DNA from 2 places in the Cryobacterium sp. TMT2-42-4 genome. Region 2 is predicted to be linked to the other one. Evidence: predicted binding sites of a transcription regulator. Region 2 holds the regulator's gene; the other holds the start of a gene.
The links. Region 2 encodes LexA, which represses DNA repair genes until DNA is damaged. Its sites were predicted from a motif close to TCGAACANNTGTTCGA; they were not measured.

Region 1 (15,524 bases), on a different contig from region 2:
AGACCTGGACGAACGCGGCATCATCCGGATCGGCGCCGAGGTTCGCCCCGGCGACATCCTCGTCGGCAAGGTCACGCCCAAGGGCGAGACCGAGCTGTCCGCCGAGGAACGCCTGCTGCGCGCCATCTTCAACGAGAAGAGCCGCGAAGTTCGCGACACGAGCCTCAAGGTTCCCCACGGTGAGCGCGGCACCATCATCGGTGTCAAGGTCTTCGACTCGCAGGACGGCGACGACGAGCTCGGCTCGGGCGTCAACCAGCGCGTCGCGGTCTTCATCGCGCAGAAGCGCAAGATCACCGAGGGTGACAAGCTCGCCGGCCGTCACGGCAACAAGGGTGTCATCTCCCGCATCCTGCCGATCGAGGACATGCCGTTCCTCGCCGACGGAACCCCGGTCGACATCATCCTCAACCCGCTGGGCATCCCGGGCCGCATGAACTTCGGTCAGGTCCTGGAAACCCACCTGGGCTGGATCGCCAAGCAGGGCTGGCAGGTGGAAGGCAAGCCCAAGTGGGCCGGCCGTCTGCCCGAGGCCGCGCACAGCGCAGCTCCGAACACCAAGGTCGCGACCCCGGTATTCGACGGCGCGCTCGAGGTCGAGATCGAGGGTCTCCTCGACTCGACGACCCCGACTCGTGACGGCGACCGCCTGATCGACCGCACCGGTAAGACCCAGTTGTTCGACGGCCGCTCCGGCGAGCCGTTCCCCAACCCGGTTTCCGTGGGCTACATGTACATCCTGAAGCTCCACCACCTTGTCGATGACAAGATCCACGCCCGTTCCACCGGCCCCTACTCCATGATCACGCAGCAGCCGCTGGGTGGTAAGGCGCAGTTCGGCGGACAGCGTTTCGGTGAGATGGAGGTGTGGGCGCTCGAAGCATACGGAGCCGCTTATGCCCTGCAGGAACTCCTGACCATCAAGAGCGATGACATCCTCGGCCGGGTGAAGGTCTACGAGGCCATCGTCAAGGGCGAGAACATTCAGGAGCCGGGTATCCCCGAGAGCTTCAAGGTTCTGATCAAGGAAATGCAGTCGCTGTGCCTGAACGTCGAGGTGCTGTCGAGCGACGGCACCGCCGTCAGCCTGCGCGACACGGATGACGAGGTGTTCCGCGCTGCGGAAGAGCTCGGCATCAACATTTCCACCCGGTTTGAGTCGTCTTCGATCGACGACATCTAGGCCCGGCCGATGACGAACACTTCGAATACTTTCCAAGGAGAGAAATTGCTCGACGTAACCACATTTGACGAGCTTCGCATTGGCCTTGCGACCGCCGACGACATCCGTCGCTGGTCTCACGGTGAGGTCAAGAAGCCCGAAACCATCAACTACCGCACGCTCAAGCCGGAAAAAGACGGCCTGTTCGGCGAGCAGATCTTCGGCCCGTCCAGGGACTGGGAATGCTCATGCGGCAAGTACAAGCGAGTGCGCTTCAAAGGCATCGTCTGTGAGCGCTGTGGCGTCGAGGTCACGAAGTCGTCGGTGCGCCGTGAGCGCATGGGCCACATCGAGCTCGCCGCCCCGGTCACCCACATCTGGTACTTCAAGGGTGTTCCCTCGCGTCTCGGCTACCTGCTGGACATGGCTCCGAAGGACCTCGAAAAGGTCATCTACTTCGCCGCGTACATGGTCATCACGGTTGACGAAGACGGCCGCCACCAGGACATGCCCGGCCTTGAGAACGAGCTCCGCCTCGAGATCAAGACCATCGAGGGCCAGCGCGATTCCCGCATCGCCGACCGTCTGCAGCGCCTGGAAACCGACCTCGCAGCACTGGAGGCCGAAGGCGCCAAGAGCGACCAGAAGAAGCGCACCAAGGACGCCGCCGAAAAGGAGATGAGCCAGGTCCGCAAGTCTCTCGACGAGCAGATCGCTCACCTCGAGCGCGTGTGGGAAGACTTCCGCACCCTCAAGGTCGGCGACCTGAAGCCCGAAGACTCCGTCTTCCACGAGCTGCAGGACCGTTTCGGCATGTACTTCGAGGCCTACATGGGCGCCGAAGCCATCAAGAAGCGCCTGCTGGCCTTCGACCTGGTCACCGAGAGCGAAAACCTGCACCTGCAGATCGCCGAGGGCAAGGGCCAGAAGAAGATCCGTGCGATCAAGCGCCTCCGCGTGGTCAACGCGTTCATCATCACCGGCAACTCGCCGGCCGCGATGGTGCTCGACGTCGTCCCCGTGATCCCGCCCGAACTGCGCCCGATGGTGCAGCTCGACGGTGGCCGCTTCGCGACCTCCGACCTCAACGACCTCTACCGTCGCGTGATCAACCGCAACAACCGCCTGCGTCGTCTGCTCGACCTCGGTGCCCCCGAGATCATTGTGAACAACGAGAAGCGGATGCTGCAGGAGGCCGTTGACGCACTTTTCGACAACGGTCGTCGTGGCCGCCCCGTCACGGGTACCGGCAACCGCGCTCTCAAGTCGCTGAGCGACATGCTCAAGGGCAAGCAGGGTCGTTTCCGTCAGAACCTGCTCGGCAAGCGCGTCGACTACTCCGGCCGTTCGGTCATCGTCGTCGGCCCGCAGCTCAAGCTGCACCAGTGTGGTCTGCCCAAGCAGATGGCACTCGAGCTGTTCAAGCCGTTCGTGATCAAGCGCCTGATCGACCTGAGTCACGCTCAGAATATCAAGGCAGCCAAGCGCATGGTCGAGCGTTCACGCCCGCAGGTCTGGGACGTGCTCGAGGAGATCATCCGCGAGCGCCCCGTGCTGCTGAACCGGGCACCGACGCTTCACCGCCTCGGCATCCAGGCGTTCGAGCCTCAGCTCGTGGAAGGTAAGGCGATCCAGCTGCACCCTCTCGTCTGTGCCGCGTTCAACGCCGACTTCGACGGTGACCAGATGGCAGTTCACCTGCCGCTGTCGATGGAAGCCCAGGCCGAAGCGCGCATCCTGATGCTCGCCTCGAACAACATCCTGAAGCCGTCTGACGGTCGCCCGGTGACCCTGCCCACCCAGGACATGATCATCGGTCTGCACCACCTGACCACGCTCAAGGAAGGCGTCATCGGCGAGGGCCGGGCGTTCTCCTCGATCGCGGAAGCGATTCTCGCTTTCGACCAGAAGAAGGACGCGAACCAGGGCCTCGACCTGAACGCCAAGGTGCGCATCCGTCTGGCCGACAAGTACTTCGAAGAGGGCACGCAGCCCGAAGGCGTCGAACTCGTCAACGGCCAGGCCGTCGGAACCGTGCTGGTGACCACCACGCTCGGCCGCGCGATCTTCAACGAGGCCATGCCGGTTGACTACCCGTACTTCGAAAAGGTCGCCGACAAGGGCAGCCTCTCGGCGATCGTCAACGACCTCGCCGAACGGTACCCGAAGGTGGAAGTCGCCGCGACGCTTGACCGCGTCAAGGACGCCGGTTTCTACTGGGCCACCCGGTCCGGTGTGACCGTGGCGCTCAGCGACATCCTGACCCCGCCGAACAAGCCGCAGATCGTTGCCGGCTATGAGAAGCAGGCCGCCAAGGTGCAGTCGCAGTTCGAGAAGGGTCTCACGACCGACCTCGAGCGTCGCCAGGAGCTCATCCAGATCTGGACCAAGGCAACCGAAGACGTCGCCGCGGCCATGCAGGAGAACTTCCCGGCCGACAATACCATCAACCGCATGGTCACCTCCGGTGCCCGTGGTAACTGGCTGCAGGTGCGCAACATCGCCGGTATGCGAGGCCTGGTCAACAACCCGAAGGGTGAGATCATTCCTCGCCCGATCATCTCGAGCTACCGCGAAGGCCTGTCCGTCGCCGAGTACTTCATTGCTACTCACGGTGCTCGTAAGGGTCTGGCCGACACGGCTCTGCGTACCGCCGACTCCGGGTACCTCACGCGTCGTCTCGTGGACGTCTCGCAGGATGTCATCATCCGCGAAGACGACTGTGGCACGACCAAGGGTCTGGAACTGCCGATCGCCGAGGTCAACCCGATGGGCGAGCTCGTTCGCCACCCCAACGTGGAAAACGCGGTCTACGCTCGCAGCCTGGCCACCCCGGCGGTCAACGCCAAGGGTGAGATCGTGGCTGACGCCGGCGACGACGTGGGTGACGTGCTCATCGACAAGCTGGTCGAGGCCGGTGTCGAGACCATCAAGGTGCGCTCGGTGCTGACCTGTGAGTCGGCTGTTGGGGTGTGTGCGGTCTGCTACGGCCGCTCGCTCGCCACCGGGCTGCTCGTCGACATCGGTGAGGCCGTCGGTATCATCGCCGCACAGTCCATCGGTGAACCGGGTACCCAGCTCACGATGCGTACCTTCCACACCGGTGGATCGGCATCCGCCGACGACATCACCCAGGGTCTGCCTCGTGTGCAGGAACTGTTTGAGGCCCGTACCCCCAAGGGTGCGTCGCCGATCGTCGACACCGCCGGTCGCATCACCATCGAGGACACCGACCGCAGCCGGAAGGTTATCCTGACCCCCGACAACGGCGATGAGCCGATTGCCTACCCGGTGCTCAAGCGCTCCACCCTCCTCGTCGAGGATGGCCAGCACGTCGAGCTCGGCACGCAGATCATCATCGGCGCCGTCGACCCGAAGGAAGTTCTTCGCGTCAAGGGTGTTCGCGCCGTGCAGAAGCACATCGTCGGGGGCGTGCAGGATGTCTACCGGTCGCAGGGTGTGCCGATTCACGACAAGCACATCGAGGTCATCGTTCGCCAGATGCTGCGCAAGGTGACCGTCGTCGAGCACGGCGACACCGGCCTGCTCCCCGGCGAGCTCGTTGACCGGTTGAAGTACAACGATCTCAACCGCACCGCGCTCACCGAGGGCAAGAAGACGGCGTCGGCTCGTCAAGAAGTCATGGGTATCACCAAGGCTTCGTTGGCGACCGAGTCCTGGCTGTCGGCCGCTTCCTTCCAGGAAACCACCCGGGTTCTGACCCAGGCGGCCATGGAAGGCAAGAGCGACCCGCTGATGGGCCTCAAGGAGAACGTGATCATCGGTAAGTTGATCCCGGCCGGCACCGGCCTTCCCCGCTACCGCGACGTCACCGTCGAGGCAACGGATGAAGCCAAGGCTGAGCGTTACCCGAACCGCATCTTCACCGATGATGCAGCGTTCAACGAGGGTGACCTGAGCTTCGTCGACTTCGACAGCTTTTCGTCGGATGACTTCACCCCCGGCACCTACAACTAGTCACTAGCGATAGGTTCCACGGACGGCCTCCTGCCTCGGCAGGGGGCCGTTCCGCTTTTACGCCCGCTGCCCGAGCCTGTCGAGACCCGACCCTGCCGAGACCCGCGATAGGCTGGCCCAGAATCTTTCTGGGGGTATCGCATGGGTGCAGGTCCGGTGTCCGCTTCGGCAATGACGCGTCGACGGATGTGGGTGCTCCTCGGCGCCGTCGGCTCCCTGCTGGTCATCGCCCTCATTGTCCTGCTCATTGTCTGGCGGGGCGGCGCGGGCGCGCCGGAGGGAGAGGCGGTCGGGCGGCCGCAGCCGCACTCGTCCCCTGCACCCCTGGCCCTCGCCAGTGTGCCTGCTCCGACGGCCACGACGGATGGGCCGCATCCGTCGACCTGTGATGAGCTCTACAGCCCGGCGATCGTGGCCGCTTTCGGTGACCTGGTGCTCAACCCGGCCTGGGTCGCTGAGGAGAACTCGGACGTCAACCGGGGGTCCGGGGACCCGGAGTTGATCGCCCTGATCGACGCTGCCGGGGAGCGCCTCACCTGCGTGTGGGCGAACGCCAACGGCGGGTCCGGCCTGGGACTGACCACGGAGCTGGTGTGGGTGACCCCGGAACAGTCGACTCAGATTCAAAGCCGGCTGACCGCCGCAGGTATGAACTGTTACGAGGAACTCGGCGGAATGCGTTGCCTCATCGAGACAACGAAGGACGGTGAACTCGTCGGTGAGTCGCACTTTCTTCGCGACGACATCTGGCTGGCCACCAGATATGTCAATACCGGACCGGACGGCTACACGCACGATATCATCGCCAACGTGTGGGCCGACGAGTAGTCGCCGGGGAGATCCGCAATCCGCGCACAAAGTAGGGTAGAAGCAACGACCGGCAGACCTGCTTTTCGGGAGCAGAGGAACAGTATGCGGTTGGTCGGGCAGCTCGGTGGAGCGCTAGTCGGTGCCATGGGTCTCCTGGTGCTGGTCAGTTGGTACGTTGGAGTCGACGCCCTGCCGCCCGTGCTCCGCGACTTGCTGGCGATGAAGCCGACGGCAGCCCTGGGGCTCGTGCTGGTGGCGGTTGCCGTGCTGGCCGTCGATCGTCGCAGGTTGACCGTGACCCTGGGTCTGCTGGCACTGATGATCGGCGCTCTCACGATCGCGGAGTTCGTCGTCGGCCGATCACTCGGCATCGATGTGCTCCTGCCGGGAATCGACTTCGGGGGGCGGTCGGAGCGGATGGCGCCGTCCACGTCGGTGGCGCTGGTTCTGCTCGGTGCGTCCGTCATCGCCAGCCGGGCCGCTCGATCCGCCGTGATGCTCGGCTTCGCATTCGCGGCTCTGGGCGTCAGCCTGGTCGCGATCCTGGGTTACGCCTACGGCGTCTCCTCGCTGTATTCGCTGGGCGGCTACACGAGTATGGCCTGGCAGACGGCCCTGGGCGTCGGAATCCTCGCCACGGCCCTGTTGGTTCAGCGCCCCGATGCCGGTCTGATCGGCCTCTTCCGAGACGGTGGCAGTGCGGGTCGGCTCCTCCGCCAGGTCATTCCATTCCTAGTTCTGGGACCGTTCATCCTCGGTTGGCTGCGGCTGTGGGGACAGCGCCAGGGCTGGTACGACACGGCCTTCGGCGTCGCCATCCTGATCCTCGGCATGACAGTGCTCAGCTGCGTGCTGGCGTGGGTCGCCGCCCGCCGGCTGCGTGACCTCGATCGTCAGCGTGATGGCGCGATGCAGGCTCTCGCTGAGGCCAACCACACGTTGGAGGCGACGGTCGAGAACCGAACCCGCCAGCTCGCGGAGACGGCCGACACGCTGCACACCCTCATCAAGATCGCACCCGTTGGAATCGTGCAGATGGATGCCGCGGGCGGGCTCGTGTCCGCCAACGACCAGTGGCTGGCACTCAGCGGCCTCACGAAGAGTCAGTCGCGCCGCGATGGCTGGGCCACCGCGCTTCATCCGGACGACGCGGAACGGGTGCTCCTCGGTTGGGAAGCGAGCGCCGCAGCCGGCGAGCCCTACGAAACCACCCTGCGGTTCCGCACCCCTGAGGGCCACATCAACTGGGTGCAGGTGAACACCGCCCCGATGCGTGATGAGAAGGGCATCATCGGGCACCTGGCCAGCGTCACCGATGTCACCGCGCAGCGTGAGGCCGAGAACGCGGCTACGGCCGCCGCGGCCCGGTTCGAGGCTGCCTTCGCTTCCTCGCCGTTGGGAACGGCCATCGTGACGCTCGACGGACAGGTAGTGGCCGCCAACAGGCGGCTTCTGGAACTGGCGGGTCACCAGAACCCGCTCGTCCGCGCCCATATCGAGACGATCTTCATGCCGGCTGAGGACGGTGACGATGAGGAGTCGGAGAGCGCTGGCCTGGAAGGTCCGTCGACCCGACAACGCATCGACCGACGGATGCGCCACGAAGGCAATCAGGAAACCTGGGTCAAGGTCAGCATCGCCGAGATCTTCGAGGGAGACCAGGCTGGGGGACTGCTGTACCAGCTGGAGGACATCACCGCCCGACGCCTGGCCGAGGCGCGGGTTGAGCACCTGGCATTCCACGACCCGCTGACGAACCTGCCCAACCGTCTGCTCCTGCTCGACCGGTTGAAGCAGGCGCTTCTGCAGGCGTCGCGCCAGGGGCGCGGCGTTGCGGTGCTATTCATCGACCTCGACCGGTTCAAGTTCGTCAATGACAGTCTTGGGCACCACGCCGGTGACACCGTGCTGAACGAGGTTGCCATCCGCCTCCGGCAGAGCATCCGCGCCGGCGACACGGTGTCCCGGATCGGCGGCGACGAGTTTGTCGTGATCTGCCCGGATGTCGGTGGCAGTGAGGATGTGCACCGGATCGCCGATTCGATCCAGGCGGCCATCGCGCGGCCGATCACGATCGGCGACCAGTCGGCATCCGTCGATGCCAGCATCGGGATTGCTTTTGGCCTCGGGCACGACGATGCCGAACTGCTCCTGCGCAATGCGGATCAGGCCATGTACCTGGCGAAGGACCGTGGGCGCGCCCGCTACGAGGTCTTCGACGACGACCTGCGGTACCGCATCCATCAGCGGCTCGACAGCGAGTTGGCCTTGCGTGACGCGGTGGAACTGGGCCAGATCGAAACCTGGTATCAGCCGATCGTGGATCTGCAGGACCATAAGGTGGTGGCGACCGAGGCTTTGGCACGCTGGCGGCGGCCCGAGCGCGGGCTCGTGATGCCGGGAGACTTCATTGCACTGGCCGAGGAAGTGGGTCTGATCAAGGGAATCGGATCGACGGTGCTCGGCCAGGCGTGCCGGGCGGCCACGGGCCTGGCTCAGGGAATGGCGGTCAGCGTCAACGTGTCCGCGCGGCAATTCGTGCAGGATGACTTCGGTGACGTCGTCAAGCGGGCCCTCGCCGAGTCGGGTCTGCCGCCGGAACAGCTCTGGCTGGAGCTGACTGAGAGTGCGGTGCTCGACGCCATCGATTCCGCGGCTCGGACCTTCCAGGAGCTGCGTAACCTGGGCGTGCGGCTGGCCATCGACGACTTCGGCACGGGGTATTCATCTTTCACCCACCTGCGCGCGTTCACGGTTGACCTGCTCAAGATCGACCTGACGTTCATTCGCGACGTCGAGAGCTCCGATCACGATCGCGCGATCGTGGAGGGAATCCTGCGGCTGGCCGATTCCCTGAACCTGGATGTCGTCGCCGAGGGCATCGAGACGACGAGCCAGCGGGACCTGCTGCAGAAAATGGGGTGCCGCTACGGCCAGGGCTACCTCTTCTCGAAGCCCGCCCCAACCGCGTCCCCCGCCCTCCTCCTCGCCCCCTGACGCGCCCCTGCCCGCGACGCTGGTCGAGACCAAGAGCTACAGCGCTGCCCGCTTGCTCGGCAGTGCCACCAGCGTCTGCTCCGGATCTACCTCGACCGGTGGCTGGAGCCAATACTGCGTTCCGGTGCGGCTGATCGTCCAGTGCTGGTTGTGCAGCAGCAGATGGTGGGGATGGCAGAGGAGTACCCCGTCAGCAAGGTCCGTACATCCGTTGTTTTTGAGCCACTCGTTGACGTGATGGGCCTCAGTCCACGCCGGTGGCCTGTCGCAGTCGACCCAGAGGCATCCACCGTCGCGGACTGCCATTGCGGCGCGCTGGTGCTCGGTGAAGAGCCGTTCGTCGCGGCCGACATTGATGATTTGGCCGTCCGCGTCGAACTTGATGCCGCGGGTTCCGGTGTCGCAGCGGAGTCGGTCGATGGTCTCCTGCGAGATGGGGACCGGGTTGCCCTCGATCTGCCCGTGAGCGGCCCCTTCGGCGGGTTCGACGGGCCCAGATTCGCCCGTTTCAGTCTGGACGGTCGTCGGCGCCGGCCCGGTCTGGCCCTGCTGCCCGGTCTGACCGGTCTGACCGGCCTGGCCACCTTTCAATGCCTTCTCGGTCACGATCACGCGCACCGAGGGGCGGCGGCCGCCGAAGACCCGGCCCGGGTCGGCCTCGCCGGCGATCTTGAGCAGCTGCACGAGGGAGTCCGCGGCGATCTGTTCGGTCGTGCGGGGGTCGTCTTGCATCTTCTTTGCCCAGGCTGCCCGCTCCGCGTCCACGAACCGCACCCCGCCGCGGCGGGGGCCCGTGATCGAGTCGAAGGTGGAGAGCACGAACTCGCCGTCTTCGGGGGCAAACAGCCCGCTGAGTCGTACGTTGCCGTTGCCCAGCCGGTAGACCCGCAGGTAGCGGTCGTCGTAGGACTGCTTCTCGCGGGCGGCAATGCCGGCCTCATCGAGCCGGTCGCGCATCCGTCTCGCCTGCTTGAACACCTGATCGGCATTCAGCGACGACACCTCCGCCAGGAGCGCTTCCAGCGCCACCGCGAGCTTCTCGGCGGTGACCGAGGTATCTATTTGGCCGAGCCCCGCGCGAATCGACTCGGCCGCGTCGACGGAGAGGGTGCCGGCGGTGACGGCCCGGGCGATCGGTGCCTGCCAGGGCACCTTCGCCTCGACCTCGGCGACCTCGGCGGCATCCGCGTCGGGCGTCGAGAGCGCCGCCTCGACGAGCCTGTCGGCCGCCTCGGCATCGGCCATCATCGTGCCGACCGTGACCAGCTTGTACGCGTCGCCCTTCGACGAGCCGGTCGAGTTCTGGATCAGGGCCTCCGGGGAGAGGTACCCCTGCTGCGCCGCCAGGCCCGAGAGCCCGAGCTCCGGTCGGGAACGTTCGGCGATGGTCGCCGCCATCCAGGCGGCATAGGTATCGACGAGACGGCGGATCGCAGCGATTCGCTTCTGACCGGCCAACACCTCGGCATCAGGAAGGGCCGAGAAGTCAGCGCATGACGAGCCCAGCAGGGCCACGGCATCGGCCGCCTGCCTGCGGTCATCCGCGAGGTTGGTCATGTTAAAAGAATACCTCAACTCGCACCCAGTGTCGAGAGTAACTCACATAATTATAGAGAATGATCGAATCTATCTCTGAGCAACTCCGGCCGCTCCGAAGCCGTGCAAGGCCGCCGGTTGCCTCAATGGAGACCCCGGCTACGGTGGAAGGCACAACCTCGGAGGATGCGCCGATGAGTCCAGAGAATGCGGCCGAGAACGAGAACGCCACCGGGCCTGAGCCCCCGACGTCGGGCCGGCCGCCCGCCGGTCGCCGGGCCTGGATCGGGCTGGTCGTCCTCGGAGCCGCACTCCTCGTGATCCTCGTGGTGGCAGTGGTCTGGCGGGACGGCGAAGGTTTCCCGGGCGCAGGCGAGACCACCGGAACCGGCACCGTGACGCCCGCCCCGACCAACGCACCCACCGCTACAGGTTCTCCGACCACGACCACCACGCCCCCGGCAACCCTCAAGCCGACGCAATCCGAACCCGGGCAGACCGCGGCGCCGGGCGTTCCACGTTCGACCGCGTGCACGCAGCTCTACAGCCCGGCCATGGTCGAGGCGCTCGGCGACCTGACCCTGTACCCCTTCTGGAACCAGGACCCGGATGCCGGCGTGTCCCACGGCACCGACGATGCCGAACTGCGCGTCCAGATCGACGCTCTCGACCACCTGACCTGCGTCTGGGCGAGCCCGTACGGGGGATCCGACACCGGGATCATCACCACCGTGGTCTGGGTGATCCGGGAAGAGAGCGCCGCGGTGGAGGCCCGGCTCGTCGCAAACGGACTGGAGTGCTTCACCTAGTCGGAGGGCCGCCGCTGCGTCATCCAGACGAACACGGCAGACGGCGCTTTCGGTGAGTCCCACTTTCTGAGGGGCGGCATCTGGCTCGCCACGAAGTACACGAATGCCCGCCCGCTGGACTACACACAGAGCATCATCGACAACCTTTGGATGGGTGTCTAGACCGTTTCGAGCAGGCCGAGACCGCCCCGGGCATCGCCCAGCAGCGGCCGCATTCCGCCTGCCGCTCCGCGGGCAGCAACCGTGTCGATGCCGTGTCGACACCGGTCGATACCGTGTCGATGTCGGGTCGAAGCCCCGCCCCGTTAGGATCACTGAACAGAGGTATTTTTTCGAACCGTGTCCCCTCATTGTGGGTCTGGCCGGATTCCCTGCCCCCGAGATAGCGTTGTCCGTTACTTACTTACCGAGCCTGTTCGAGAGGATCGCGTGGCCAGCCTCACCGAAATCTTGATCCTGCACGGTCTGCTGCCGATCGAGGAGCTCGACCACCTCATGGCCGGCGACCCCGCCGATGAGAGCGCCGTCCGCGCCCTCGTCGCCAAGGGCGTCATCACCGAGGTTCAATTCGCCAAGGCTCGGGCCCAGCAGGCCAACCTGCCCTTCGTCGAGCTAATCGACTACCCGGTCGATCGCCTCGCCGTGGCTCTCGTTCCGGTGGCCGTCTGCAAACGCCACGAAGTGCTCCCGATCGCCGTCGACAACGGCCGCCTCATCCTCGCCATGGTCGACCCTGGCAACGTCTTCGCCGTCGACGACGTGCGCGAAGCATCACGGATGCGCGTCACCCAGGTTGTCGCCGAGCGCAGCGACCTGCTCGCCGCTATCACCCGCTACCACCGCGCCGACGACGAGCTCAGCGACCTCACCTCCACACTCGAGGAAGAGAACGCCGCCACCGAGAGCTCCTCTTTCGGAGTCTCGGACTCCATCGACGACGATGCCCCAATCGTGCGGTTCGTGAACCTGTTGGTCAGCCAGGCCATCCAGGACTTGGCCTCGGACATCCACATCGAACCCGGCGAGCACAGCCTGCGGGTGCGCTACCGCATCGACGGGGTGCTGCACGAGATGCAGACCGCACCCAAGAGCATCCAGAACGGTGTTATCTCCAGGCTCAAAATCATGAGCGATATCGACATCGCCGAGCGGCGCAAACCGCAGGACGGCCGCATGACCGTGCGCCATGCCGGCCGTCAGATCGACCTGCGCGTTGCGACTCTCCCCACCGTGTGGGGCGAGAAGGTCGTCATGCGAATTCTCGACAACTCGAACACGACTCTCGACGTGCGCGCGCTGGCCCTGCTCGAGCACAACTTCGAGGCCTACAAGACCTCCTACTCCAAGCCCTACGGCATGATCCTGATCACCGGTCCGACCGGTTCGGGCAAGTCGACCACGCTCTATACGACCCTGGGTGCGGTCGCTCGTCCCGAGATCAACGTGATCACGGTCGAAGACCCGGTGGAGTACCGCATGGCGGGCATCAACCAGGTGCAGGTGAACCCGAAGGCGGGCCTCACCTTCGCGAGTGCGCTGCGTTCCATCCTGCGAAGCGACCCGGATGTCGTTCTGCTGGGTGAGATCCGCGACCACGAGACCGCGCAGATCGCCATTGAGGCTTCGCTGACGGGCCACCTCGTGCTCTCCACCCTGCACACCAACGACGCGCCGAGCGCCATCACCCGCCTGACGGAAATGGGTATCGAGCCCTTCCTGGTGGGTTCCGCCCTGGACTGCGTGGTCGCCCAGCGCCTGGCGCGGCGCCTCTGCGACAAGTGCAAGACGCCATCCGTGCTGACCGTCGACTACCTGACGCGCCTCCGCTTCGCGTTCGACCCGGAGCGCCCGCTGCCCACGATCTTCGAGGCGGTCGGCTGCACGCAGTGTTCGAAGACCGGTTACCGCGGGCGCATCGCCGTGCACGAGGTGATGACCGTGACCGAGGAGATCGAGCGGCTCGCCGTGGCCCGAGCATCGAGCGCCGAAATCGGCCGGGTGGCGCGCGAACAGGGCATGATCACCCTCCGCGAGGATGGCTGGGCCAAGGCCCAAATGGGTTTGACATCGATCGAAGAAATCTTGCGAGTGGTCGCATAGTGCAAAAGGGGATATCTGCATGAGCCAGCCCATCTATGAAATTCCGGTCACGCCTCCTGGGGCTGCCGGGGGCAGCTGGAGCCTCGGCGATCCCGAGCGTCGTGGTGCCGAACTGACGGAGCACGATGCCGCGCCTGCCGCTCCTGACTCGGCGGAGTTCGATTTCGTCGATGTGACGGATGCCGCGCAGCCGCCGACAACGGTCCTCCCGGTGGACACCAGCGCGGTCGAGACGACCGGGCGCCGCGCCCGTGCCAACCGCACCGGCGACAACGAGGTCTCCGACCTTGACCTGCTGAACGCTCTGGCCGAGGTTCTCGACCTGAACGCCTCCGACCTGCACATCACCGTCGGAGCGCCGCCGAGCATCCGTGTCGATGGCGGCCTGCGGCCGATTGAGGGCGCGAGCAAATGGATGGGTGACAAGGTCACCTCTGCGCTCTACAGCATCCTCTCGGCGAAGCAGCGCACGCAGTTCGAGGAGGAGCTCGAACTCGACTTCGCCTACACGGCCGGCGGCGCGCGCTTTCGCGTGAACTACTACTACCAGCGCAACTCGATCGGCGGGGCGTTCCGTCTGATCCCGCGCGAGATCAAGCCCCTGAAAGACCTCGGCATCCCCGAGACCGTCGGTCAGTTCGCCAAGCTTCCCCGCGGCTTGGTTCTGGTGACCGGGCCCACCGGTTCGGGCAAGTCCACCACCCTGGCGGCACTGATTGACCTGGTCAACCGCACCCGTGCCGACCACATCGTCACGGTCGAAGACCCGATCGAGTTTCTGCACAAGCACCAGAAGTCCCTGGTCAACCAGCGCGAGGTGGGCCACGACACGAAGAGCTTCGCCTCCGCGCTCAAGCATGTGCTGCGCCAGGACCCCGACGTGATTCTGATCGGCGAGCTGCGCGACCTGGAGACCATTTCGGTGGCCCTGACCGCGGCCGAGACCGGCCACCTCGTCTTCGCCACCCTGCACACGCAGTCGGCGGCCCAGACCATCGACCGCGTGATCGACGTGTTCCCGCCGCATCAGCAGGGTCAGGTTCGCGCACAACTGGCCGCCACCCTGCAGGGTGTGGTCTGTCAGACCCTGGTCAAGAAGGTCGGTGGCGGTCGAGTCGTCGCCACCGAGGTTCTGGTCACAACATCCGCGGTCGCTAACCTGATCCGCGAGGGAAAGACCTATCAGGTCGCCTCCGCGATGCAGGCAGGGCGTGCGCTCGGCATGCACACCATGGACCAGCATCTCGCCGAGCTCGTTGATGCGGGTCTCATCACCCGCGCATCTGCAGAGGAGAAGGCGCAGGACCTCGAGGGGCTCAACCAGTTGATCCGTCGCGTGGACCCCACCGAAACCACTGGCCGGGGAATGTCGGCTAGCGGAATCGACTTCGGCGACTCGTACTCATCCAGAGGACACTAAATGGCAATAACTCAGGCTTATGACTACAAGGCGCGCAACGCCGCTGGTAAAGCTGTAAAGGGGCGACTGGACGCAGCCTCTGAGAGTGCCGCGATGGCACGCCTGAGCACCATGGGGCTGTCACCGATCTCGGTCAGCGAGGCCGCGGACGGAACCGGACTCAGTACGGAGATCCGGATTCCCGGGTTCAGTAAGAGTATCGGCCTTAAAGATTTGGCGATCATGAGCCGCCAAATGGCGACGATGACCTCGGCTGGCCTCTCGCTCCTACGAACCCTGAATATTCTCTCCGAGCAGACCGAAAACAAGGAACTCGCCAAGATCTTGGGGAAAATCCGTACCGATGTGGAGACTGGCGTTTCCCTGTCTGAGGCCATGGAGAAGCACTCCATCGTCTTTCCGCCCATCATGATCAACCTGGTCCGGGCAGGTGAGACGGGTGGATTCCTCGAAAAATCGCTCAATTCAGTGGCTGGGAACTTCGAATCCGAGGTGAAGCTGCGCGACACCATCAAGTCAGCCCTGGCCTATCCGACCATTGTGCTCATCATGGCTGTCGTCGCTGTGATCGGCATGCTTACCTTCATCGTTCCGGTCTTCGAGAAGATGTTCGCTGGTTTCGGCGGGCAGCTCCCCGCGCCCACGATGGTATTGGTCGTGCTTTCGAAAGCAATGGTATGGCTGCTACCTGTTCTCATCCTCGTGGCAATTG
Region 2 (15,524 bases):
GGCTGCCAGATGAACGTGCACGACTCCGAACGGCTCAGCGGGTCGCTCGAAGCGGCCGGCTACGTGACGGCCGACGGGGAGGAAGCCGACATCGTCGTGCTCAACACGTGTGCCGTGCGCGAGAACGCCGACAACAAGCTCTACGGCAACCTGGGGCAGCTGGCCTCGGTCAAGCGCCGCCACGACGGCATGCAGATCGCCGTCGGCGGGTGCCTGGCCCAGAAAGACAAGGACGTCATCCTCAAGAAGGCACCCTGGGTCGACGTCGTCTTCGGGACGCACAACATGGGGTCACTGCCGAGCATGCTCGAGCGTGCGCGGCACAACGGCGAGGCCCAGCTCGAAATCCTCGACTCCCTCGAGACCTTCCCCTCGACCCTGCCCACGAAGCGCGATTCGAGCTACAGCGGCTGGGTCTCCATCTCCGTCGGCTGCAACAACACCTGCACGTTCTGCATCGTGCCCGCGCTGCGCGGTAAGGAGAAGGACCGCCGTCCCGGCGAGATCCTCGCCGAAATCCAGGCCCTCGTCGACGACGGGGCAATCGAGGTCACCCTGCTCGGCCAAAACGTCAACTCCTACGGGGTTGAGTTCGGCGACCGTCTCGCCTTCGGCAAACTGCTGCGCGCGGCCGGCAAGATCGAGGGGCTGGAACGCATCCGTTTCACCAGCCCGCACCCGGCTGCTTTCACCGATGACGTGATCGACGCCATGGCCGAGACGCCGTCGGTCATGCCGCAGTTGCACATGCCGTTGCAGTCCGGCTCGGACCGTATCCTCAAGGCCATGCGCCGCTCCTACCGTTCGGCGCGATTCCTCGGCATCCTCGACCGCGTCCGAGCGCAGATGCCGCACGCGGCCATCAGCACGGACGTCATCGTCGGCTTCCCCGGCGAGACCGAGGAAGACTTCCAGGAGACCCTGAGGGTCGTGGAGCTGGCCCGGTTCGCCACCGCCTTCACCTTCCAGTACTCCATCCGGCCCGGGACCCCCGCCGCGACGCTGCCCGACCAGGTCCCCAAGGAGATCGTCCAGGATCGTTACGAGCGCCTCGCCGCCCTGCAGGAGCGCATCTCCTGGGAGGAGAACCAGGCCGTGGTCGGTCGCGAGGTCGAACTGCTCGTCGCCAACGGCGAGGGCCGCAAGGACGCCGACACCCGTCGACTCAGCGGCCGCGCCCTTGACAGCCGGCTCGTGCACTTCGACGTGCCGGAGGGCTCGGAACTGCCCCGTCCGGGCGACCTCGTGACCGTCACGGTCACCCAGGCGGCCCCCTTCCACCTGATCGCCGACTCCGTCGACGGGGCTCCGCTGCGCATCCGGCGCACCATCGCCGGCGACGCCTGGGACCGCCTCGAAGTCGAGTCCTGCGGCGTGCCCAGTCACGGCGGAGTCGCCGGCGGGTCTGGCTCGGTCTCCCTCGGCCTGCCGACCCTGCGCCTACCCGACCGAGCCGTGGGCTCGCCCGCGGTGACCAGTTCCAGCACCACGCCGATCTACGATGTCACCGACGGGGAGCGCTAGGCAGGTGCCCGGCCCGAACCCGGTGACCGGCACCGACCCGACACTGATCGTTGTCGTCGGACCCACCGGCACCGGCAAGTCCGACCTCTCGCTCGACCTCGCCGAACGCCTGGCTGAGACCGGTCGGGGGGCGGAGATCGTCAACGCCGACGCCATGCAGCTGTACCGCGGCATGGACATCGGCACCGCCAAGCTCACCGTGCTGGAGCGCCGCGGCATCCCGCACCACCTGCTCGACGTGCTTTCGGTCACCGACGACGCCACCGTCGCCCGTTACCAGACGGAGGCCCGCGCCGCGATCACCGACATCGTGGCGCGCGGCAACGTGCCCATCCTGGTCGGCGGCTCCGGGCTCTACGTGTCCGCCGTGGTCTACGACTTCCAGTTCCCCGGCACGGATGCCGTGCTGCGCGCCCGACTCGAAGCCGAGCTGACCGAGCAGGGGCCCGGCGCCCTGTACACCCGGTTGAAGGCCGTGGACCCCGTCGCCGCCGCCCGCATCGGCGCCGGCAACGGTCGGCGCCTCGTGCGCGCCCTCGAGGTCGTGAAGCTGACCGGGGGGCCGCACACCGCCGCCCTGCCCGACGAGCCGGTCTACTGGATGCCCGCGGTCACAGTGGGACTCCGCGCCCAGCGTGCCGAGCTCACCCCCCGCCTCGACGCCCGGGTGGAGGGCATGTGGGGCCGCGGACTCGTCGAGGAGGTGCGCGGGCTGATTCCGAGTGGAATCGAGACCGGTGTCACGGCCAGCCGGGCCATCGGCTACGCCCAGGCCCTTGGGCAGCTGACGGGCAGCCTCAGCCGGGCGGAGGCCATCCAGGAGACGCAGCAGTTCACCCGCCGGTACGCGAGACGGCAGGTGAGCTGGTTCAAGCGTTCCCCGCACACCCACTGGATCGACTTCGACGCGCCGGATCGGGTTGACCGGGCGCTGACCCGCTTGGCCGACCCGGAGCAGCCGGCCGAGCACTGGGCGATCGAGCCGGCCTCCTAAACTGGACGGCATGGGTATTGATCTGAACTTCACCAAGGGCCACGGCACCGGGAACGACTTCGTGCTTTTCTCTGATCCCGACGGGCAGATCGACCTCACCCCGAGCCAGATCCGGGCCATCTGCGACCGCCGATTCGGCATCGGTGCCGACGGCATCATCCGCGCGGTGCGCTCCACGAGCCTGGCCGCCGGCGCGATCGCCCTCGCCGAGGACGATGCGGCCGAATGGTTCATGGACTACTGGAACGCCGACGGCACGGTGTCCGAGATGTGCGGCAACGGCATCCGCGTCTACACCCGCTTCCTGGTGGAGCAGGGCCTGACCACGCTCGACCGCGGCGACACGCTCTGCATCGGCACCCGCGGGGGAGTGCGCGACGTTCAGCGCGGCGCAACCGGCTACCAGGTCGACCTCGGCCGGTGGCGCCTCGACGGCGGTGAACCGCTCGTTCGGGCGAAGGACCTGCCCGTGGCCCGCCCCGGTCTCGGCATCAACGTGGGTAACCCGCACGTGGTCGTGGCCCTGGCCGACGACGACGAGCTCGCAGGCGTCGACCTCACCTTCGTGCCGCAGCTCGACCCTGACCCGGCGGCCGGGGCGAACATCGAGCTCGTGCTGCCGGGCGATCCGCTCGTCGTGAACGGTGTCGGCCGCATCCGGATGCGCGTGCACGAGCGCGGCAGCGGCGAAACACTCTCCTGCGGTACGGGGGCGGCCGCGGCGGCCCTCGCCACCCGGCACTGGGCCGGCGCGGGTGCCCCGAACCAGTGGCAGGTCGAGGTCACCGGCGGCACGCTCGGCGTGCGCATGTTCCCGACCGAGGACGGCGAACACGTCTCACTGTCGGGTCCGGCGGAACTCGTGTACGACGGGGTCTTCCGCCTCGGCTGAGTACTCGCTCGAGGCGATGGGCCGCGACGCGGCCTAGTCCTGGCGTTTCACCCGCAGGACCCGGAAGCCCTTGCTGATGGAGTGCCGTGAGGTGCTGAATTCGGCGGGCAGGTCGCCGTCGAGCCAGCGCTGCAGGGAGTCAGAGCCGAGGTTGCGCTGCACGACGAGCCAGGCATCCGAACCCGGCTCCAGGCGCGGCAGCCAGGTACGCAGCATGGTGTGCAGTTCGGTTTTGCCGACCCGGATCGGGGGATTCGACCAGATGGTGCGGAACGTCACGTGGGCGGGCATCTGATCGGGCAGCACCGCGGTGATGTTAGTGAGGCCGAGCTTCTGCGCGTTCAGCCGCACCAGGTCGAGCGCCCGCTCGTTGACGTCGACGGCCCAGATCGTGGCGCGGGGTGAGGCGAGGGCCAAGTGCAGGCCGATCGGACCCCAGCCGCAGCCCAGGTCGAGGAAATCGCCGCCGGGCGGCGGAGTCGGCGCGTTGTTCAAGAGCACCTGGGTACCGGTGTCGATGTGCTCCGGGCTGAAGACCGAATTGGCTGTGGTCAGCTCGCGTTCTTGGCCTCCCAATCGAACGGTCACCTGGCGGAGTTTCAGGGTGCTGTCGGGTGCCGGGGTGAAGTAGTGGTCGGAAGGCATAGAGGGAACTTACCGTGCATCGAGGAACTATTGTTAAAGGAATGACTGAGTCACATCTGCCCGACGACACCGACGACGTGGTCGCCCGCGTTCTTGCCAGCGCTGACAGCAAGGCTGCCGGCTATTCACTGTTCCGCAGCGGGTCGGCGCAGGCTTTGCAGGCCGAATCCGGCCCGTCGCACGACGACGAGGGTCACGACGGCGTGCAGCAGGACCGCGAGGACCGCAACGCGCTGCGCCGCGTGCCCAGCCTCTCCACCGAACTCGAGGACGTCACCGAGGTCGAGTACCGCCAGCTCCGGCTGGAGAACGTTGTTCTGATCGGCCTGTACACGCACGGGACCGTCGCGGACGCCGAGAACTCCATGCGCGAACTCGCCGCTCTGGCCGAGACCGCCGGCGCCACCGTTCTCGACGGCCTCATGCAGCGCCGGGCGAAGCCGGACGCCAGCACCTACCTCGGCAAGGGCAAGGCCGAAGAGGTGGCCGGCATCGTCAAGGCGATGGGCGCCGACACCGTCATCGCCGACACCGAGCTGGCGCCCAGCCAGCGGCGCGCACTCGAGGACGTCGTCAAGGTGAAGGTCATCGACCGCACCGCCGTGATCCTCGACATCTTCAGTCAGCACGCCAAGAGCCGCGAGGGAAAGGCCCAGGTCGAACTCGCCCAGCTCGAATACCTGCTTCCCCGCCTGCGCGGCTGGGGCGACTCGATGTCCCGCCAGGCCGGAGGCCAGGTGGGCGGCGCCGGTGCAGGCATGGGTTCGCGCGGCCCCGGCGAGACCAAGATCGAGCTGGACCGCCGGCGCATCCACACCCGGATGTCTCGCCTCCGCAAGCAGATCCTCGAGATGAAACCCGCCCGCGAGGCCAAGCGGGCCAACCGCAAGCGCAACGCCGTGCCATCCGTCGCCATCGTCGGTTACACCAACGCCGGCAAGTCGAGCCTGCTCAACCGCATCACCCGGGCCGGCGTACTCGTCGAGAACTCCCTGTTCGCCACCCTGGACGCCACGGTGCGCAAGTCCACGACGGCCGACGGGCTGCTCTACACGCTGACGGACACCGTCGGGTTCGTGCGGAACCTGCCCCACCAGCTGGTGGAGGCGTTCCGGTCCACCCTCGAGGAGGTCGCCGACGCCAACGTGATCGTGCACGTCGTCGACGGCTCGCATCCTGACCCGGCGAGCCAGCTTGCCACAGTGCGCGAGGTCATCGCCGAGGTCGGTGCCCGGGAGATCCCGGAGGTCGTCGTCTTCAACAAGAGCGACCTGATCAGCGATGATGACGGGCTCGTGCTGCGCGGACTCTGGCCGAAGGGCATTTTCGTCTCGGCCCGCACCGGCGAGGGCATCGAGGAACTGCTCGCGACCATCTCGGACCTGCTGCCGCGGCCGTCGATCAGGCTTGAGTTACTCGTCCCCTACGAGCGGGGCGACCTGATCGCGGTGCTGCACGATCAGGGCACGGTGCTGTCCACCGTATACGCCGAGACCGGCACCCGGGTTACGGCTCTGGTGACTGATGAGATCCGGTCGCTGTTCGAGCCGTTCGCCGTGCCGCCGGCCGTCACCGGCTGACCGCCGCCGGCTGACGACATATTCGGTCACGGACCTGCCGGGCATCGGGCGTGCTTGTTAGAGTCTTCTCAATCGTTGCCTCCGGTCTCCTGGCCGGCGGCATGGAGCGACAGCCGAGCCCGGCACCCGCCCGCGAACGCCCGCCTGGCTTGCCGGGCGGTCCGCGGCCGCCCGGCCCCCAGTGCCTGACACTGGCAACTGTCGAATGAGGAGCAATGCCCCACACCTCGGACCCTGCGTGCCGGAAGATCCCGTTCTCATTCGAGTTGTATCCGCCCACATCGGATGCCGCCACCTCCGTGCTGCACGCCACCATCGAGCGGCTGGCCGCGGCCGGCCCGGAATTCATCGCGGTCACCTACGGTGCGAACGGCTCCTCCCGGCGCTCCTCCCTGGACGTGCTCACCCACATCCTGCGCACCACCACCGTGGACCCGTTGGCCCACCTCACCTGCGTGGGCTCGTCCAACGCGGAAGCCAGTCAGCTGATCCGGGAGTTTCTGGACGCCGGGGTGCGGAGCTTCCTGGCCCTGCGCGGCGACCCGCCGGAAGGCATTCGGGAGGGTGAGGCCTTCCTCGGCGACCTGGGCAGCGCCGCGGAACTGGTGCAGCTGATCCACCGGGTGCAGGCCGAGCGGGTGCCGTACCGCGAGGCCGTGATCCCGGGACTCCCTGCCGCCCGCACAATCAAGCGGGAACGGGAGAAGGTACGCATCGCCGTGGCCGCCTTCCCGAACGGCCACCCGCGCTCCCGGTCCGCCACCCAGGACATCGACACGCTGCTGGCCAAGCAGGCCGCCGGCGCCAACCTGGCGATCACGCAACTCTTCTTTCACGCCGACCACTACCTCAGCTTCATCCTGCGAGCCCGTGCCGCCGGGGTCGAATTCCCGATCCTGCCCGGGATCATGCCGGTCACGAGCCCGGCCCGCCTGCGCCGCATCCTCGAGTTGTCCGGCGAGGAACTGCCGTCCGAGCTGGCGATCGCGCTCGAGGTGGAGCCGACGAAGGAAGGCCAACGTGAGATCGGCATCCGTCAGGCCACCGAACTTGCCCGGGAACTCATCTCCGGCGGTGCCCCCGGGCTGCACCTCTACGCCTTCAACCAGCACGAGACCGTGCTCGCCGTGCTCGACGGCTGCGGTCTGCTCACCCCCACCCTGCCATCGTCCGCACTGCCTGCCCCTCACCCCGTCAAGGAGAACCCATGACCAACTCTTCCACGTTTCCCGACTTTCCCGCCGGCACCATCCTGGGCTACCCGCGCATCGGGCCGCGCCGCCAACTGAAGAAGGCCGTCGAAGCGTTCTGGGCCGGATCGGTCAGCGCCGACGAGCTCGAGGCGACCGCGGCCGTCCTGCGCCAGGGCACCCGAGAGCGCCTCGTGCAGCTAGGACTCGGCCGGGACGACTCGTCCATCCCGGAATCGTTTTCCTACTACGACCAGATGTTGGATGCCCTGTGCACGGTGGGCGCCGTCCCCGCCCGGTTCGCGCATCTCCGGGGCGAGGACGGCCACCTCGACCTGGCCGGCTACTTCACCCTCGCCCGCGGTGAAGGTGAGCATCCGCCGCTGGAGATGACCAAATGGTTCGACACCAACTACCACTACCTGGTGCCGGAGATCGGCCCCGAGACCGAGTTCACCCTCGCCGGCACCCGGCTGGTGCGCGAGTTCGAGGAGGCGAAGGCGGCCGGATTCCTGACCCGGCCGGTCATCGTCGGCCCGGTCACCTTCCTGCTGCTGAGCAAGCCCAGCAACGAGGCCCCGACCGGATTCAGTCCGCTTGACCGCCTCGACGACCTTGTGCCGGTCTACGCCGCCCTCCTGCAGCGGCTGCGCGCCGCCGGAGCCGAATGGGTGCAGCTCGACGAGCCTGCCCTGGTCAGTGAGAGCATCGACACCCCGAGAACGGATGCCCTCGCCGGCCTCCGCTTCGCCTACAACACCCTCGGCGCCCTCGCCGAGCGCCCCGCATTGTTCGTCGCCGCGCCGTACGGCAGCCTCGACGACGCCCTACCCGTTCTTGCCATCACCCCGGTGGAAGCCATCGGGCTCGACCTCGTGCGGGGAAGCGTGCCGGCGGAGACCCCCGGACTGGACACGACCACTCTCGTAGCCGGCATCATTGACGGCCACAATATCTGGCGCGGCGACCTGGCCGCCGCCTTCGACACGGCGGCCGGCCTGGTCCGCCTCTCGCCGCGGATCTCGGTTTCCACCTCAACCTCGCTGCTGCACGTTCCCCACGACATCGACGACGAATCGGCGCTGGACGACGACCTGAAGAGTTGGCTCGCCTTTGCGGACCAGAAGGTCGCGCAGGTTGCCACACTCGCCCGCGGCCTCAGTCTGGGTCGCCGTGCCATCGAGACCGACCTCTCTGCGGCGTCCGCGGCCCTCGACGCGCGGAGGGTGGCTCCCGGAGTCCGCGATGGCGCCGTTCGGGTTCGCGCCGACGCGCTCACTTCGGGCGACTTCACCCGGGACGCCTACGCAGCCCGAGTGGCAGCCCAGGAGATTGCCCTCGGGCTGCCGTTCCTGCCGACAACCACGATCGGATCCTTCCCGCAGACCGGGGACATCCGTCGGGCCAGGGCGCAGCTGGTACGGGGGGTGCTGAGCACCGCGGACTACCGGGACCTGATGCGCGCCGAAATCCGTCGCGTCGTCGCGCTGCAGGAGGACATCGGCCTCGACGTGATCGTGCACGGGGAGCCGGAACGCAACGACATGGTGCAGTACTTCGCCGAGAACCTTGACGGATTCGCGGTCACCGAGAACGGTTGGGTGCAGTCCTACGGCAGCCGGTGCGTGCGCCCGTCGATCCTCTGGGGTGACGTGTCCCGACCGCGGCCCATCACGGTCGAGTGGTCAGCGTTCACGCAGGGTCTGACGCCCAAGCCCGTCAAGGGGATGCTCACCGGTCCGGTCACGATCCTCGCGTGGTCGTTCGTGCGCGACGACCAGCCGCTCGGCGAGACGGCCAGGCAGGTGGCCCTGGCCCTGCGGGACGAGATCGCCGACCTGGAGACGGCCGGCATTCAGATCGTCCAGGTCGACGAGCCCGCGCTGCGGGAGCTGCTGCCGCTGAAGCAGAAGGACCAGGCGGAATACCTCGACTGGTCGGTGGGGTCCTTCCGCCTGGCGACGGCCGGTGCGGCCGCGGCCACCCAGATCCACACCCACCTCTGCTACTCGGAGTTCGGGGTGGTCATCGACGCGATCCGCAACCTGGACGCGGATGTGACCAGCATCGAGGCGGCACGCTCCCGCATGGAGGTGGTGGGCGATATCCGGTCCCAGGGCTTCGATCACGGTATCGGCCCGGGAGTGTGGGACATCCACTCGCCGCGTGTGCCGAGCGTGGCCGAACTCACCGACCTGCTCGAGCGCGCCGCGGCGGCCATCCCGGCCATCCGGCTCTGGGTGAACCCCGACTGCGGCCTCAAAACCCGCGGCTACGCCGAAACCGTCCAGTCCCTGCACAACATGCTCGCTGCGACCCGCATCCTCCGCGCCCGCCTGACCTCCTCCGTTTCCGCCTGACCCTGCCTCCACCCACACAAAAGCCGGGCACGACACCAAAACCAGTGTTCGTGCCCGGCCCACAAGACCCGGCCCACAAGACCCGGCCCATAAGGCCCGACCGAAACAACCATGGCGACTCAACACACGCGCGTCACCACGACGTTGGTCGAAACCGTCGAGACCAAGAGTCGGCCTGAAGTGCTAATGAACTTCAGTGCTGTTGCCCTAAACCGACCGCAGCACGGCCACAACCTTCCCCAGAATCTCGGCGTGATCGCCGACGATGGGTTCGAAGTTGGTGTTGCGGGGCAGTAGCCAGGTGTGCCCGTCGCGCTGGCGGAAGACCTTGACGGTTGCCTCGTTGTCGAGCATGGCAGCAACGATTTCACCGTTTTCGGCGGTCTTCTGCTGCCGCACGACGACCCAGTCGCCGTCCATGATGGCGGCGTCGATCATCGATTCGCCCGACACCTTGAGCATGAACAGGTCGCCCTTCCCCACCAGCTGGCGGGGCAGCGGGAAAATCTCGTCGATCTGCTGTTCGGCGGTGATCGGGATGCCGGCGGCGATGCGACCGACGAGCGGAACCATGGCGGCGTCGCCGACCTGCACTCCGGTGTGGAAACTTTCCGAGGCTCCGGCCGTCGTGTCTTCGGGCGACTGCGGAATCTCGATGAGCACCTCCAGCGCTCGGGGGCGGTTCGGGTCGCGGCGGAGGTAACCGCTCAGTTCCAACTGGTTGAGCTGGTGGGTGACGCTCGACAGTGACGACAGGCCGACGGCGTCGCCGATCTCCCGCATGCTCGGCGGATAGCCGCGTTGGCTGACCGAGCGTTGGATGACGTCAAGGATGGCGAGCTGCTTCTCGCTGAGGCTCTTGCGCCGTCTGGTGCCGCCCTTGTCGCGGGGACCGCTGGTGTTCTGTGCCACGTTCGTCGCTCCTCGTTGTGATTGATGCGCTGGCGGCACGCATCGAATGCCGCCGATTCACGCGAATGTCGGGGGTGCCTGATTGAGTGTCAATCAACAATCGAAACTGTATCCGCGTTGAGGCCATTAAACAAACATGTATTCGATTGGGTCGGGATGAATATTTCAGAAACTACCGAAAAAAGCTTGATTGTTCGAATAATCGAATATACATTCGGAACATAAGTTCGCATCCGGCTCTCCCGGCCGAGAGTCGGATGCGGCTTCTCACAGGAGGTATGACATGAGCACTGCACTTGAACGAGGCGTCCCCATCACGACCGGACGCACCCGGCTCCGACTCACCCGGCGCGGTCGCGTCGTTTTCACGTGCCTGGCTGCCTTTCCGCTCGTGGCCGTGGCTCTGGCCGTCGCCCTCAACGGAGGCATTGCCGCCGCCGAGAACTCGACCGTCGGTCGCGTGGCCACGGCCTTCGACTACGTCACCATCAAGTCGGGGCAGTCGCTCTGGCAACTTGCCGAGACAATTGCGCCCACGGCCGATCCGCGCGAGGTGATCGCCGAGATTGTGAGCCTCAACCAGCTGCCGTCCGACAGCGTGCAGCCCGGTCAGCGGCTGGCACTTCCGAACGACCTGTGAACTACCCGCAACGAGTCCCCGCCGGTCTCACCCCGGTAACATGGGGGGAGTGACCAGTCTCAACGATCTGCCCCTTCGCGATAATCTGCGCGGACTCACCCCCTACGGGGCGCCGCAGTTGCACGTGCCGGTGGCTCTCAACGTGAACGAGAACACCCACGGCATCCCGGCTGAGGTGGCGCAGGACATCGTGGCGGCATTGGCTGTGGCGGTCACGACCGTGAACCGATACCCCGATCGGGAGTTCACCGAGCTGCGGGATTCCCTCGCCCGATATCTCGGTCACGGCCTCACTCGAAAGAACATCTGGGCCGCCAACGGATCCAACGAGGTTCTTCAGCAAGTGCTGCAGGCCTTCGGCGGCCCGGGTCGGTCCGTTCTCGGCTTCGCACCGACCTACTCCATGTACCCTTTGCTCGCCTCCGGCACCGGTACCCGCTGGATCGCGGGCGGTCGTGACGCCGAGTTCGAACTCTCCCCGGCAACGGCGGTGGAGTGGGTCGACCGGGTTGCCCCTGACCTCGTCTTCCTCTGCTCGCCGAACAACCCCACCGGCACGCCCCTGTCCCTGGAAACGATCGCGGCCGTCTACGACGCGACCGACGGCATCGTCGTCGTCGACGAGGCATACGCCGAGTTCGGGACGGATGACGCGCCGACCGCCCTGAGCCTGCTGCCCGGCCGGGAGCGCCTGCTGGTGTCCCGCACCATGAGCAAGGCGTTCGCCTTCGCGGGTGTGCGCGTCGGCTATCTGGCCGCCGATCCCGCCGTGACGGATGCCCTCCGCCTGGTTCGTCTGCCCTACCACCTGTCCGCGCTCACCCAGGCTGCCGCGGTCGCCGCCCTCGTCCACACGCCCGCGATGCTCGCCATGGTCGACGACATCCGCGGGCAGCGGGACCGCATCGTGAGCGAACTGGCCCGGCTTGGCTACTCTCCGCTGCGCAGTGCGAGCAACTTCGTGTTGTTCGGCGGCGTCGAGGACCCTCGGGCCACCTTCGAGGCGCTGCTGGCGGAAGGCATCCTCGTGCGCGACGTCGGAATCCCGGGCCACCTGCGGGTCAGCGCCGGCACCGAGTCCGAGACGACGGCGTTCCTCGACGCTCTCGAGGCGCTTGGGCGGCCGTGAACGGCTCGGGCCAATAAACTAGCCGTATGAGCTTCTCTTTCGCGACCACCTCGCCCCGTTTTGCCCACCTGCAGCGCGAGACCAGCGAGTCGAGCATCGACCTGTCGCTCAATCTCGACGGCACCGGTGAGTCGGACATCCAGACGTCGGTCCCGTTCTTCGATCACCTGCTCACGGCCTTCGCGAAACACTCGTTGACCGACCTCACCGTGCGCGCCCGCGGTGATATCGAGATCGATGTGCACCACACGGTCGAGGACGTCGGTATCCTGCTCGGCCAGGCGATCAAGCAGGCTCTCGGGGACAAATCCGGCATCTCCCGCTACGGTGACGCCCTCGTGCCGCTCGACGAGGCCCTCGTGCAGGCCGTCGTCGACATTTCCGGGCGCCCCTACCTCGTGCACCAGGGCGAGCCGGCCGGTTTCGAGTTCCACCTGATCGGCGGCCACTTCACCGGCTCCATGGTGCGCCACGTATTTGAGGCTATCGCCCTCAACGGTGGCCTCACGGTGCACGTCACCGTGCAGGGCGGCCGCGACCCCCACCACATCGCCGAAGCCGAATTCAAGGCCTTTGCCCGAGCGTTCCGCCAGGCGAAGGCGCTCGACCCCCTGGTGTCCGGCGTGCCCTCGACCAAGGGTGCGCTGTGACCAGCGTCGTTGTCTTCGACTACGGCACCGGAAATGTGCACTCCGCCGTCAAGGCACTCGAACTTGCCGGGGCCGAGGTGACGCTGACCAGCGACCGCCGTCAGGCGCTTGAGGCCGACGGGCTCGTCGTGCCCGGCGTGGGCGCGTTCAGCGCCGTCATGCAGGCCCTGAAGGCGGTGCACGGCGACGAGATCATCGACCGCCGGATCGCGGGCGGACGCCCGGTGCTGGGCATCTGCGTGGGTATGCAGATCATGTTCGAGCACGGCGTCGAACGCGGCGTGGACACGGAGGGGCTGGGCGAGTGGCCCGGCACCGTGACGCAGCTGACGGCGCCGGTGCTGCCACACATGGGCTGGGACACGGTCACGCCGGGGGAGGGCTCGATGCTGTTCCATGGCCTTGAGCAGGAGCGCTTCTACTTCGTGCACTCCTACGCCGCCCAGGAATGGTCCCTCGACGTCATGCCGCCGTTCCCGAAGCCGATTCTCACCTGGTCCGAGCACGGACAACCTTTCCTGGCCGCCATCGAGAACGGACCGCTTACCGCCACCCAGTTCCACCCGGAGAAATCCGGTGAGGCAGGCATCCGTCTGCTCCATAACTGGCTCGGCACCGTCAAGAACTGACCGTGACTTTTCCCTGACTGACCTGGTCGCCGCGACCACTCCCAACCGAGGACACCCATGACTGTGAATACCCCTTCCCTCCGTCTCGTTCTGCTGCCCGCCGTGGATGTGGCCGACGGCAAGGCCGTTCGCTTGACCCAGGGCGAAGCCGGCACCGAGACCAACTACGGCGACCCCGTCGACGCGGCACTTGACTGGGCCCGCCAGGGCGCCGAGTGGATCCACCTCGTCGACCTCGACGCGGCCTTCGGTCGCGGCAACAACACGGATGTCATCCGCACCGTGATCCGCGAGGTCACGGGCGTGAAGATCGAGCTCTCCGGCGGGATCCGCGACGACGCGTCGCTGGACGCGGCCCTGAACGCGGGCGTCAGCCGGATCAACCTGGGCACCGCGGCACTGGAGAACCCGGAGTGGGCGGCGCAGGTCATCGCCCGGCACGGGGACGCCGTCGCCGTCGGGCTCGACGTGCGCGGAACCACCCTCGCCGCCCGCGGCTGGACCAGGGAGGGAGGGGACCTCTGGGAGGTGCTCGCCCGTCTCGAGGAGGCTGGCTGCTCGCGCTACGTCGTCACCGATGTGACCAAGGACGGCACACTGCAAGGCCCCAACATCGACCTGCTCCGCCAGATGATGGAGCGCACCGATCGACCGGTCGTCGCCTCCGGCGGCATCTCCAGCCTCGACGACCTCCGCGCATTGCGCGAACTCGTGCCGCTCGGACTCGAGGGCGCGATCGTCGGAAAAGCCCTCTACGCGGGGGCGTTCACCCTGGGCGAGGCGCTGGATGTCGCGGGCGCGTAACCTCGGCTCCACCGGCCTTCCCGGCGGACCCGGAGGGGGAGACTCCGCCGGGCAGCCGTGGGAGGGACGACAGTTTGAGCCCAACATGCACAGCGACGACGACGGGCTCGCGCCCGAGCCGCTCCTGGCGGCCGTGCGCCGCTTCCAGGCTCGGGAGGCCGGCGAAGAGACGGTGGTCGACGCCATCCGTGGCTCGCGGCTGCTCGTTCCCCTGGTGACCGAACTCGGCCAATCGGGCACCACCGAGGCCGGCCTCCGCGTCGACAAGACCCAGGAACTGTCGATCATCACCGTGGCCGGGCCCGACGGACGCACGGTGCTTCCCGTGTTCACCTCGGTCGCTGCGATGACGGCGTGGAACACGCAGGCCCGGCCGGTCCCGGCCGACGGCGTGCGCGTCGCGCTGGCCGCGGCTCAGGAGAACACCGATCTGGTCGTGCTCGATCCGACCGCGCCCACCGAGTTCGTGGTGCGGCGCCCGGCCCTGTGGGCCATCGCCCAGTCCCTGCCCTGGACCCCCAGCTATGCCAGTCGCGACGTCGCGGATGCCTTCGCCGACTCCGTGGCCACCGAACTGAGTGTGCTCGGGGTTGAACTGGCCCCCGGCGACCCGGCCGCCCGCCTCGCCGGACCGGAACTGATTGTACGTCTCGAGCTCATGGATGGCCTGACCCGCACCGAGCTCGACGCGACCCTCGCCCGGCTCGCGGCCCGCTGGTCATCGAGCGACGTCATCGCCACCCAGGTGGACTCTCTCACCGTGCAGCTGCTGCCCTCCGCCTAGGCGGTCTCTTCCATCGTCGGCGGTTCCGGGCCCCGCGTTCCGCGCTCCGCCCCCGCGTCCGCCACGAACGAATACGACGGAGATTGTGGCCAAATCGGTTCTGGATGTCCGGGAAACCCCGGTTTAGATTCATAATCTCCGTCGAATTGGTTCGAGTGGCCCGGCTCAGGCGGATCGACGAGGATAGTCGTATGAACGAGGTTCTGCACCGATTCACCCCGGCCACCCGCGCCTGGTTCGCGCAGGCCTTCGCCGCACCCACCGAGGCCCAGCTCGGGGCGTGGGACGCCATCTCTCGGGGCTCACACGCGCTGGTGGTGGCCCCCACCGGATCAGGTAAGACCCTCGCCGCGTTCCTCTGGGCCATCGACCGCCTGGCCGCGGATACTGTAGAGGCCGCAGATGTCTCGGAAGCCTCGGCGCGTCCTGACCGGTTCACCGCGCCGGGAACCCGCGTGCTCTACATCTCGCCGCTCAAGGCGCTGGGCGTCGACGTGGAACGCAACCTGCGGGCCCCGCTGGTGGGCATCGTCCAGGCTGCCGAGCGCCTCGGGTTCGCCCCGCCCCGGGTGACCGTCGGCGTGCGGTCGGGGGACACCCCGGCCACGGAACGCCGAAGCCTGGTCAAAACGCCGCCGGACATCCTGATCACCACGCCAGAATCGCTGTTCCTCATGCTCACCTCGGCGGCGCGGGAATCGCTGCGCGCCGTGGACACGGTCATCATCGACGAGGTGCACGCGGTCGCGGCGAGCAAGCGCGGCGCGCACCTGGCCGTCTCACTGGAACGG

Region 1: E3O18_RS10065 (DUF222 domain-containing protein) is a predicted target of LexA. The motif match lies at 10,568-10,583, and genes of this name have one in related genera.

Annotation. Positions count from the first base shown of each region.
Region 1 covers NZ_SOFT01000027.1:153,878-169,401, reverse strand. Annotated here, with positions in the region: gene rpoB (DNA-directed RNA polymerase subunit beta) at 1-1,183, shown strand, start outside; gene E3O18_RS10080 (DNA-directed RNA polymerase subunit beta') at 1,229-5,140, shown strand; gene E3O18_RS10075 (hypothetical protein) at 5,312-5,968, shown strand; gene E3O18_RS10070 (EAL domain-containing protein) at 6,053-8,947, shown strand; gene E3O18_RS10065 (DUF222 domain-containing protein) at 8,984-10,504, opposite strand; gene E3O18_RS10060 (hypothetical protein) at 10,678-11,292, shown strand; gene E3O18_RS10055 (ATPase, T2SS/T4P/T4SS family) at 11,722-13,392, shown strand; gene E3O18_RS10050 (type IV pilus twitching motility protein PilT) at 13,412-14,812, shown strand; gene E3O18_RS10045 (type II secretion system F family protein) at 14,813-15,524, shown strand, end outside.
Region 2 covers NZ_SOFT01000048.1:27,612-43,135, reverse strand. Annotated here, with positions in the region: gene miaB (tRNA (N6-isopentenyl adenosine(37)-C2)-methylthiotransferase MiaB) at 1-1,524, shown strand, start outside; gene miaA (tRNA (adenosine(37)-N6)-dimethylallyltransferase MiaA) at 1,529-2,518, shown strand; gene dapF (diaminopimelate epimerase) at 2,529-3,410, shown strand; gene E3O18_RS15340 (methyltransferase) at 3,444-4,055, opposite strand; gene hflX (GTPase HflX) at 4,097-5,635, shown strand; gene E3O18_RS15330 (methylenetetrahydrofolate reductase) at 5,851-6,846, shown strand; gene metE (5-methyltetrahydropteroyltriglutamate--homocysteine S-methyltransferase) at 6,843-9,185, shown strand; gene lexA (transcriptional repressor LexA) at 9,393-10,097, opposite strand; gene E3O18_RS15315 (LysM peptidoglycan-binding domain-containing protein) at 10,381-10,737, shown strand; gene E3O18_RS15310 (histidinol-phosphate transaminase) at 10,778-11,866, shown strand; gene hisB (imidazoleglycerol-phosphate dehydratase HisB) at 11,893-12,516, shown strand; gene hisH (imidazole glycerol phosphate synthase subunit HisH) at 12,513-13,145, shown strand; gene priA (bifunctional 1-(5-phosphoribosyl)-5-((5-phosphoribosylamino)methylideneamino)imidazole-4-carboxamide isomerase/phosphoribosylanthranilate isomerase PriA) at 13,203-13,949, shown strand; gene E3O18_RS15290 (SseB family protein) at 13,933-14,733, shown strand; gene E3O18_RS15285 (ATP-dependent helicase) at 14,925-15,524, shown strand, end outside.